One region of the Labilibaculum manganireducens genome, then DNA from elsewhere that is predicted to be linked to it. Evidence: riboswitches for the same ligand, from Rfam matches in the RefSeq annotation. Region 1 holds a riboswitch; each other region holds the start of a gene.
What was found. Region 1 has a riboswitch for thiamine pyrophosphate ahead of ACHZAX_RS10575 (class I SAM-dependent DNA methyltransferase). Riboswitches for the same ligand answer to the same signal wherever they lie in the genome.
Positions count from the first base shown of each region.

Region 1 (3,176 bases):
TCTTATTGATCCCGCCAATAGCCACGCATGGATGTTTTGAAAAAGAAGCAATCTCCTTTATCCCATCAAGCCCCAATGGTTTAGCAATATCGCTCTTTGTTTGCGTCGAAAAGACAGGCGATAAACCAATGTAATCTACATCCAAATCATTTGCCTCTCTTGCCTGTTCGATACTCTCCACGGATAATCCAATGATCTTATCGAATCCTAGAATTTTTCTAGCTTCCTTATAGGGCAAATCACTCTGTCCTATATGTAAACCATCCGCATCAACAGCCAAGGCAATATCCAACCTATCATTAACAATTAATGGTACATTGTAAACTTTTAAAATGTGTTTTACCGACATTACCAATTCATAGAATTCTCTAGTCGTCGAATTCTTTTCGCGAATTTGTACCATACTCACGCCTCCTTTAATGGCAGCTTCAATAATCTCTGCAAGAGGTTTCCCGTTCGCAAGGTCACTGTCAGTAACAAGATACAATTTTAGATCTTCCTTTCTCATTGTAAAATACAAGTTGCTTTTTCAATTTCTATTTCAGATAAACTGTACAGACAATCAATAAAATGCATTTGCATACTTCCAGGTCCAATAGACTTAGACGCAGCACATTCGCCAGTAATTCCCATCACCATCATCCCAAATACTGCCGCCTGAAATGTATTGGGATTTGTTGCAGCAAATGCACCCAAAACTGCTGTTGCTGTGCATCCCATTCCAGTAACTCTGGCCATCAATTGATCTCCAAAACCAACCGATTCAACTTTTATTCCATCAGTAATAAAATCAATCTCACCGCTTATAACAACAACACAATTGTTTCCCGATGCCAAAATTTTAGCTGATTCTAAAGCAACATCCGCAGCCACAGAACTATCAACTCCTTTCGTAAGCATTGTTTGATCAACTAAAGCCATTATTTCGGAAGCATTTCCCCTTATTATATTAGGCTTGCACGTTTCAATTATTCGCAATGCACTAGACGTTCGATAAGGCGTTGCACCTGCACCTACAGGATCGAATACAACAGGTATTTTTCTTTCCCGGGCTTTTTCACCTGCAACAATCATCGATTCAACCCATTCTTCCGATAAAGTTCCCATATTAATTACCAACGCTGAAGCAATATTTACCATATCTTTCACTTCATGCAAGGCATGTGCCATTACTGGAGAAGCACCAATAGCGAGCAGAGCATTTGCAGTCGTATTCATCACTACAAAATTAGTAATATTATGAACCAAGGGAGCTTGCTCTCTGATAGCAGATAAATTTTCAATTAATTTATTACTCATTTTCATAACCGATTAGTTTTTAAGTGCACAAATAGCTACATAATCACCACAATCAAAACCGTTAATTGGTTCTTCAGCCACCAAATTGGAATTTATGGGGTGTTTGGTTAATGTCTGAGCAAATTGAAGATTATTAAAATTGGATTTCTTCAGCATATCCACTTTTTCGGCAGTGGTTCTCCAATTAGCTACTTTCACAAACTCAATAGGATAAGGGTTTCTTGGGTGAACTCCTTCTAATAATGGGTGTTCCCAAGTGCCTAACGCTTTTGCCAGATTATACAAAACTCCATAAGAACTTTCTTTGGGAACATCAATAACTACAATTTTACCGCCTGAACGTAGAGCATCGTAAGATTTATTAAATGCTTTTTGTAAATCGCTAATATAGCTTGGCGTACCATTAAACAAAATTGTATCGTAGTTTTCCTTACCTAACTCCATCTCCTCCGCAGTGCTTATGTCCACATTAAGGCCACGTTTCCTAGCTATATCAGCCATTCCTTCCGAAGGTTCAATTCCATTTTTTATCGAAATATTGAATTCTTTTTCAAGAATTGTTTCGAACAAGCCACTTCCACAGCCAACAGAGAATACATCTCCTGCATTTTCAAGAAAATGGGCAACAAGTTTTACTTCTGAATACAATACATTTTCATTTTCCAGAAACCACGCATCGTAATCTGATGCATACTTATTAAATTTAGAACTCATTTGTTATTTTTAATTAGTCAAATAATTAGTTATAATTATCTGCAAAACAAAAGGCTGTAAAAACAGAAAACCGCCTCGTACATAACGAAACGGTTCTATCTAATTACTTAGGCAATTTAAAATCAGACGAATCATTTCCCTACGCTACTATTATGCAGATCAGGTAAAAGGGTAAAGTCTCAGCCCAAATAAATACTCAAGCACCCCTAATGACACGACAAAGGTATTAATATTTTACAATAGAATGTATTAAAAACAAATGATTTTGACTTCTGTTTGTAGTACTTAACAAATCACCAATCCTCTCTTGAGAAGGCATATTTCCTAAGTATTAAATAAGATCTCTGCGGTTGCAGCAACTTCAACCCTTCCTTTGGTTGGAATCAGATCACTCCAAACCCAATTGTAATGTTCAATTACTTTCTCTGCAGATAAATGGGGCCGATCCGCCGTTGTATGCGCATCTTTAACTACAGTAATATTAAAATTCTTAACCAATGCAGATTGAATTGTGGATTCTACACAAAAATCAGTCGCACATCCCGTAATTACCAATTCGCTCACGTTTAGTTCTTTCAATTTCTCCTCCAGATCGGTTTCATAAAAAGAATCATTCGCCGTTTTATATACAACCAAATCAGATTCAGCAATGTTTAGTTCATCCAGAATTTCCCACTCTTCGGTATTCGGCACAAAACAATTCTGCTTCGAACCATTGTGCTGTATATATATTACAGGATTCCCATATTCACGAAATTTTGCGGCCAATTGATTGATTCGCTTCACAACTCCCTCTGTGTCATAACGAGGAGTTGCGGATGTAAACGAGCCTTTTTGCATGTCGATGATTAGAAGAGCACTGGAATTTGTCTGATTTTTTTTCATTTCAACCTGTATTAAAAAAGGATTAATTTAATTTGATAATCAGATTTATTCCTGATTCAAAAAATCACAAACTTTACTAAATACAATATCCAAGCTTTCTTCAATATTTACAGACTCTGCCTTATTCATTGGAAATGGATTTTCATGTGAATATGAATATGGAAAATCAAGCTCCTCTACAGTAATATTAATATCTCTGGAGGCTCCTTTCAAGGTATTTTCAATCTCGTAAGTCGGAAAAACAGAATCTCCTTTCAAGGCTATCGCGTAAATCTGAT
Region 1 is NZ_CAXXEE010000003.1:2,725,169-2,728,344, forward strand. Features, by position in the region: gene thiE (thiamine phosphate synthase) at 1-508, opposite strand, end outside; gene thiM (hydroxyethylthiazole kinase) at 505-1,299, opposite strand; gene ACHZAX_RS10575 (class I SAM-dependent DNA methyltransferase) at 1,312-2,013, opposite strand; TPP riboswitch at 2,133-2,231, opposite strand; gene ACHZAX_RS10580 (cysteine hydrolase family protein) at 2,338-2,898, opposite strand; gene ACHZAX_RS10585 (DUF6051 family protein) at 2,944-3,176, opposite strand, start outside.

Region 2 (3,176 bases), 2.0 Mb from region 1:
AATAAACGGTGATTCTCATTAAACTCATAATTGAAGCCTACTTTAGGATTAAAAAATAAAAAATCATGTTTCTGAGTAATATCTCTCAAATCCGAATCAATCCCTTTAATTTTATAATCGATACCTCTCAATTGCATATCGGCATATAAACTCAACGAATTATCTACGGCAACATTTGCTTTCAGATAAGCATTATATTCTTCTTTAGTACCATTATTGTCGTAGTACTTATCACCTAAAAATGCATCACCAGCATTTTTCATCCATCGGATTTCACCAAAATGATCACCATCGTACTTGTTCCAGCCACCACCAGCAACAAAATTAAGTCCCTCCATTTTCTTCGAAAAAGAAAATACTGTACCGTAAAAATCATTATCCAACCATTTACGACGAATAACATCAGTTTTTTCGATGGTTTCAGTTCCAATAACAATAGGAGCCAAACCATAATCTTTCAGCTTGTCATTTTTCTTAAACTGCTCATAATAACCTTCACCTTGTGTATAATGAAAAGCCATATTGAACTTGGTATTATCCGAAAACAAGTGTGTTAAATATAAACGATAATGCTTCTGCCAATAATTATCGGTTTCATTTTTATAGGTATACTGATTATAAGTTCGTGAATCAGAAGCCATCATATGATCAACCACTTCCTGGCTAACTAACCAGTGATCAGCATAACGTTGCATTCCAGTTTCATCATTTTCCAAACGAACTTTAGGTACACCATTCCAAGCCTGATAAGTTTTTTCTTTCCCTACAATAACATTAGCCTTTACACTTGTTCTATCGCCAAAATAGCCTGCTGAGAAATAAGCCGATTGAAGATTAGAACTTGCTCTATCAATATACCCATCAGAAGTGATTTTTGATAGACGCATATCAAAAGCAAAACCTTTTTTAAGTCCTGTTCCTAACTTAACTGTATTTTTGAATGTATTGAATGACCCAGCCGAACTTGAAATTTCAGCATAAGGCTGAGCATTCACATTCTGTGTCTGCATGTTAATACTCGCACCAAAAGCACCAGCTCCATTGGTAGAAGTACCAACTCCACGCTGTATTTGAATATCATCTAAAGATGAAGTAAAGTCAGGCATATTTACCCAATAAACACCATGAGATTCAGAATCATTCAAAGGAATACCATCTACCGTTACATTGATACGATTGGCATCTGAACCTCGAATACGAAAACCGGTATAACCTACACCCGATCCGGCATCTGATGTAGTTACAAATGAAGGCGTAATCGATAAAAGCATAGGAATATCCTGTCCTAAATTTCTCTTTGATAACTCTTCGTTACTCACATTAGTCACTACAACGGGTGTTTTTGAATCCGCACGGGTAGCAGCAACAAGAACCTCATCGGCCATAATGGCAGATGCTTCCAAATTAAAGTCAATTTCTTCTGACTTACTCAGCTTCACTTCTTTTTGAGCACTTTCATAACCCAAAAATGAAACCACAAAACTGTAGTTTCCTTCTTTTAAATTCTGAAACCTGTATGTACCATTCGAACTGGCAACGGTTCCTAAATAAGTTCCTTTTACTGCGATTGTGGCACCCGGAAGTGCTTTTCCTGCTTTATCGGTAACTTTACCGGTTAAGGTAAGTTGAGAGAATCCAATAAAACATACAAATTGCAATAAAATTAACACTGCTGCTCTGCGTAAAACACAGTTCATCTTTCTTGTAAACATTGTTTATAAGTTAAAACGTTAATAATATATTGCAATGAGGTTGTAATAAGATCAGGTTGGCGAAAAGTTAATTCGCAATTTTCCCTACGCCGGCATTATCCGGATCAGGTTTAAAGGGTATGATCTCAGCCTGTTATTTAAGGCACCCCACTGTGATTTTGCCACAAAGGTAATCGGAAATAGTTCAAAAACAAAAGAGCCGGCTAAATGCCGGCTCTTCCTAAAACCTAAACTTTCTTTTTTTCAACCCTATTTAATTGATTCAGGTGCATTAACACCCAAAACATCCTTTATAGCTTTTACAAATGTTTCTTTTGGTAAAGCTCCCTGTGCCATTGTTGGCTTTCCCTTAGCAGGAATAAATAAAAAACTTGGTATGCTTTTAATTCCAAATGCCCCTGAAACCATTGGTGATTTATCGGTGTCAACTTTGTAAATCTGAATGTCCTGTCCATATTCCTTTTGAAGCTCTTCAAGCACAGGCGCAACACGTTTACACGGACCACACCATGTTGCATAAAAATCAACGATTACAGGTTTATCCCCTTTAAAATTCCATTCTTTACTATTTGTAAAATCAAATACCTTTTCCTTAAAACTATTATCATCCAAGTGAATGACTTCATTTGCTGTCTGAGAAAATGCACTTAAGTTTATCATTGCTACAAACAATGCAAAAAATATTTTTTTCATCTTTGTTTCTTTACAGAGGTAACCCAACAAAAGAACAACCCCTCGTTCAACTTCTTTTTTTATTATTACTCTCTTACAAAAATGATACTTTTTTCAGAACCATCATTATTATCCAGGAGCTTTAATAAAATTTTAAGCTGCAAACATTATTAACCTACACCAAGAACCTCGGAAAATGCCTGCTTAAATGATTCTTTTGACATAGCACCCTGTGACATCTGTGGCTGCCCGTCTGTAGGAATGAACAACAAAGACGGAATGCTCTGAATTCCAAACATTGATGCCAACTCACGTTCTTTTTCAGTGTCAATCTTGTAAATATCCAGATTATCACCATACTCTTCCTGTAATTCCTCTAAAATAGGAGCAACAGCTTTACATGGCCCACACCAATCTGCATAAAAATCAACCAAACAAGGTCGGTTGCCTTCAAATTTCCAATCTTTATTTTGTTCGAAATTGAATACTTTCGCTTTAAATGTTTCTACTGTCAAATGTTCTACCATAACCTTCAATATTAAAATAATACAATCATTCTACATGTATAAATATACATATTTATATCTTACAATTCGTATGCCAAATTCAAAATTTGCTTGTTTTTATAGATTCCATCTAAATAATTGTAATTTTGTCAGCGCAATGAATCAGGGATTTATGAATTTAGGCTCCTGAAGCACATGATTTAGAGTAAACTGTTTGAAAAAAAGTAAAGTGAAAGAACATTTAAAACACCCTATATTTTCAATTATTTCCAAAATTGTAACCCGT
Region 2 is NZ_CAXXEE010000003.1:747,990-751,165, reverse strand. Features, by position in the region: gene ACHZAX_RS02960 (TonB-dependent receptor) at 1-1,712, opposite strand, end outside; TPP riboswitch at 1,776-1,872, opposite strand; gene trxA (thioredoxin) at 1,962-2,405, opposite strand; gene trxA (thioredoxin) at 2,555-2,911, opposite strand; gene ACHZAX_RS02945 (CCA tRNA nucleotidyltransferase) at 3,105-3,176, shown strand, end outside.
Region 2: it holds a riboswitch for thiamine pyrophosphate, as region 1 does, so the genes downstream of both, ACHZAX_RS02960 (TonB-dependent receptor) here and ACHZAX_RS10575 (class I SAM-dependent DNA methyltransferase) in region 1, are expected to answer to the same signal.

Region 3 (3,176 bases), 610 kb from region 1:
TAGTCTGTATGTTTTCGGGAAAAATTCCTCCGATTGCCACCACAGGAATGGTCGCCATATTCAATACTTGCTTTAGTTGTTCAATGCCTACAGGTTGATCAGGCCTGGCTTTTGCATTGGTTGGATATACCGGGCCAAAACCTATGTAATCAGGCTTCTGAACAAGCGCTTCCTTTACTTGCTGAATGGAATGAGTTGACAAACCAATTTTCATATCACCAACAATTTTCCGGGCTTCTTCCATACTCATATCATCTTGTCCGAGATGTAAAAAATCAGCTTCGCAAATTGCTGCGATATCCGCTCGGTCATTTATCACAAAACTGGTTTCACTTCCTCTTGTAATGTCTCTGATTTCTTTTCCAAGCCTAATTAATTCCTTGTCGGATAAAGATTTTTCGCGCAGCTGCAGCATCTTAACGCCCCGCTCTACACACGATTCGGCAATAGAACGGTAAGAGGATTGCGGGTTTGTGATGATGATGTATAAACCAAAGTCTTCCATCTTATTTACTTAAATTTTCAGCAATCAAACCAGCTAATTTTTCACCGGAAAGAAGCATTCCTCCAAAGATAGGCCCCATTCTAAAACCACCGCTCACACCATTCGATGCCATGCCCGATACATACAATCCAGGGTATACTTCTTTGGTATTTTCTACAGTAGTTCGCTCAGCTTCATCTATCGACAAAGAGTATTCCCCCATCACTTTACCTGTTTTTGTGTTTAGCTTCACGTCATTTTTACGTTCCAAGGTGCGGACAATGTCGCAATCGTGACCCGTGCCATCAACCACTGCTTTTGCCATGATCACCAAAGGATCGACATGCATTTTTTCCCGGCGAACCGAAGCCCAGTTTAGAACAACACCACATACCCTGTTATTTTGAAAAACAACATCTTCAATAGAAGAACAATTGAAGATTTTTACTCCAGCCTGGGTAGCATGGTAAATTAAAGCGGAAGTTGCATGCACAGAATCAAGCGTGTAATAATCTCCTTGATAGTTTGTGTAGGAAATATTTAATTCGTCAAGAATGTGCAGTGCATCTTTCTGAACTATTATTTCATTAAACATCATGGCACCGCCCCACATGCCTCCGCCAGGAGCCAGTTTACTTTCATACAAGGCTACTTTAAAACCTTTCTTTGCGAGATAATAAGATGCTGCTAAGCCTGAAGGTCCGCCTCCGACAATTGCCACATCAACCGATAAGTTTTCTTTGAGTTTTTTAAAATAGGAATCAACGATTCCGGCAGATACAATTTGCTCCATTTTATTGCTTATTAAGTGAATAATAGTAATAAACAGGGGCGGTCCTACTCCAAAAAAGCAGACTTTTCTTTACTTTCCTACGCAGGCATTATCCTGATCAGGTAAAGGGTATGATCTCAGCCTTAAAGTTAGGCACCCCTAGTTTATATAGATGCAAATGTAAAATAAAAAACCGGAACAGGCTCTTCACATTGGCATATTTTACGGATTAATTCCCGGGATAAATTATCTTTGCCTGCAAATAATAAGCTTGCAAACCATGTTAGATTTTAAGATAGAGGAAGATAAATGTATTGAGTGCGGTCTTTGTGCACAGGATTGTCCGGTTGGAATTATAGAATTGAATCCAAAGCCTGTAATCCGAAAAGAAAAGGAGATGAATTGTTTGAAATGTCAGCACTGTTTAGCCATTTGTCCGACTGGAGCACTTTCAATATTAGGAAAAAAACCGGAAGACAGTGTTTCGGCAAAAGGTGAAATGCCAAAGCCTGAAGCAATCAGCAGATTGATAAAAACCAGACGCTCGATTAGAAAATACAAAAAGGAAGCTATCGATAAGGAATTAATTCAGGAACTGATTGAAACGGCCGCGCATGCGCCAACAGGACATAACGACAATGCTGTTTTACTGTCGTTAATTGACAACAAAGAGGATCTGGACTTATTCCGGTTAAAAGTCTACAATTCACTGAAAAATGCCAGAGAATCAGGAACACTGGAAAAGCGGTTTCAATTCCTGTTGTCCTATCAGAAATTATGGGAAACCAAAGGTGTGGATGTGATTTTTAGAGATGCTCCGCACTTGATTATTGCTTCAGCCCCATCTGCTGATGCTTCACCAATGGCAGATTGTTTAATTACATTGAGTTATTTTGAATTAATAGCCAACTCACACGGAATAGGTACTCTTTGGAACGGAATGGTAAAATGGGCCATTGATGATATAGATCCTGAATTACGTACTCTGATTGGCATACCAAAAGATCACACCATTGGCTATGTAATGCTGTTTGGTAAATCTGCCGTAAAATATGCCCGGGGAATTCAATCGGAAGGCTTAAAAGTGAACCGGATAAAGCTTGAAAAATAAGATGCCTGTATTCCTCAGGGATTTTCACAATAGATTAATTCTATTAACATTTTATTAAAACAATTGTATTCAGTTCCTGCATATTTTTGCACTTTCAATTGGTGTGAACCAATCAATTTTCCACGAATCTGAAATCATAAAAACAATAAAACTCAAAAAATGAAGGTAGTCGCATTTAACGGAAGTCCGAAAAAAGAAGGAAACACTTACCATGCCCTTAAATTAGTAACAGAGCAGTTGGAACTGCAAGGTATTGAAACAGAGATCGTGTCTGTTGGAAATAAAGGAGTAAAAGGTTGTACCGCCTGCGGTCAGTGTGCTAAAAACAAGGATGAAAAGTGTGTAATTAAAGGAGATGATGTAAACATTTGGATTCAAAAGATGAAAGAAGCCGATGGAATTCTGCTTGGCTCACCTGTTCATTATGCATCTTTGGGAGCAAATATGAAATCGTTTTTAGACCGTGCATTCTATGTGAGTGGTGCAAACGGCAACTTGTTTCGCCACAAAGTTGGCGCTTCGGTTGTTGCAGTTCGGCGTTCGGGAGGCTTGCCAACCTTTAACGAGCTGAACAATTATCTCAACTATTCAGAAATGATGGTACCGACCTCGAATTATTGGAATGTGATTCATGGAACTACTCCAGGGCAAGTTTTACAGGATGAAGAAGGCATGCAGATTATGAGAGTTTTGGGTAAGAACATGACTTATCTATTGCAATTAATTGAGCAAGGAAAAGACAAGGTAGAAGCTCCTGTGCAGGAGAAAAAAATATATACCAACTTTATTCGATAGTAAAGTATCATCGA
Region 3 is NZ_CAXXEE010000003.1:2,117,747-2,120,922, reverse strand. Features, by position in the region: gene thiE (thiamine phosphate synthase) at 1-505, opposite strand, end outside; gene ACHZAX_RS08095 (sulfide-dependent adenosine diphosphate thiazole synthase) at 507-1,277, opposite strand; TPP riboswitch at 1,335-1,427, opposite strand; gene ACHZAX_RS08090 (nitroreductase family protein) at 1,537-2,367, shown strand; gene ACHZAX_RS08085 (flavodoxin family protein) at 2,527-3,162, shown strand.
Region 3: it holds a riboswitch for thiamine pyrophosphate, as region 1 does, so the genes downstream of both, ACHZAX_RS08095 (sulfide-dependent adenosine diphosphate thiazole synthase) here and ACHZAX_RS10575 (class I SAM-dependent DNA methyltransferase) in region 1, are expected to answer to the same signal.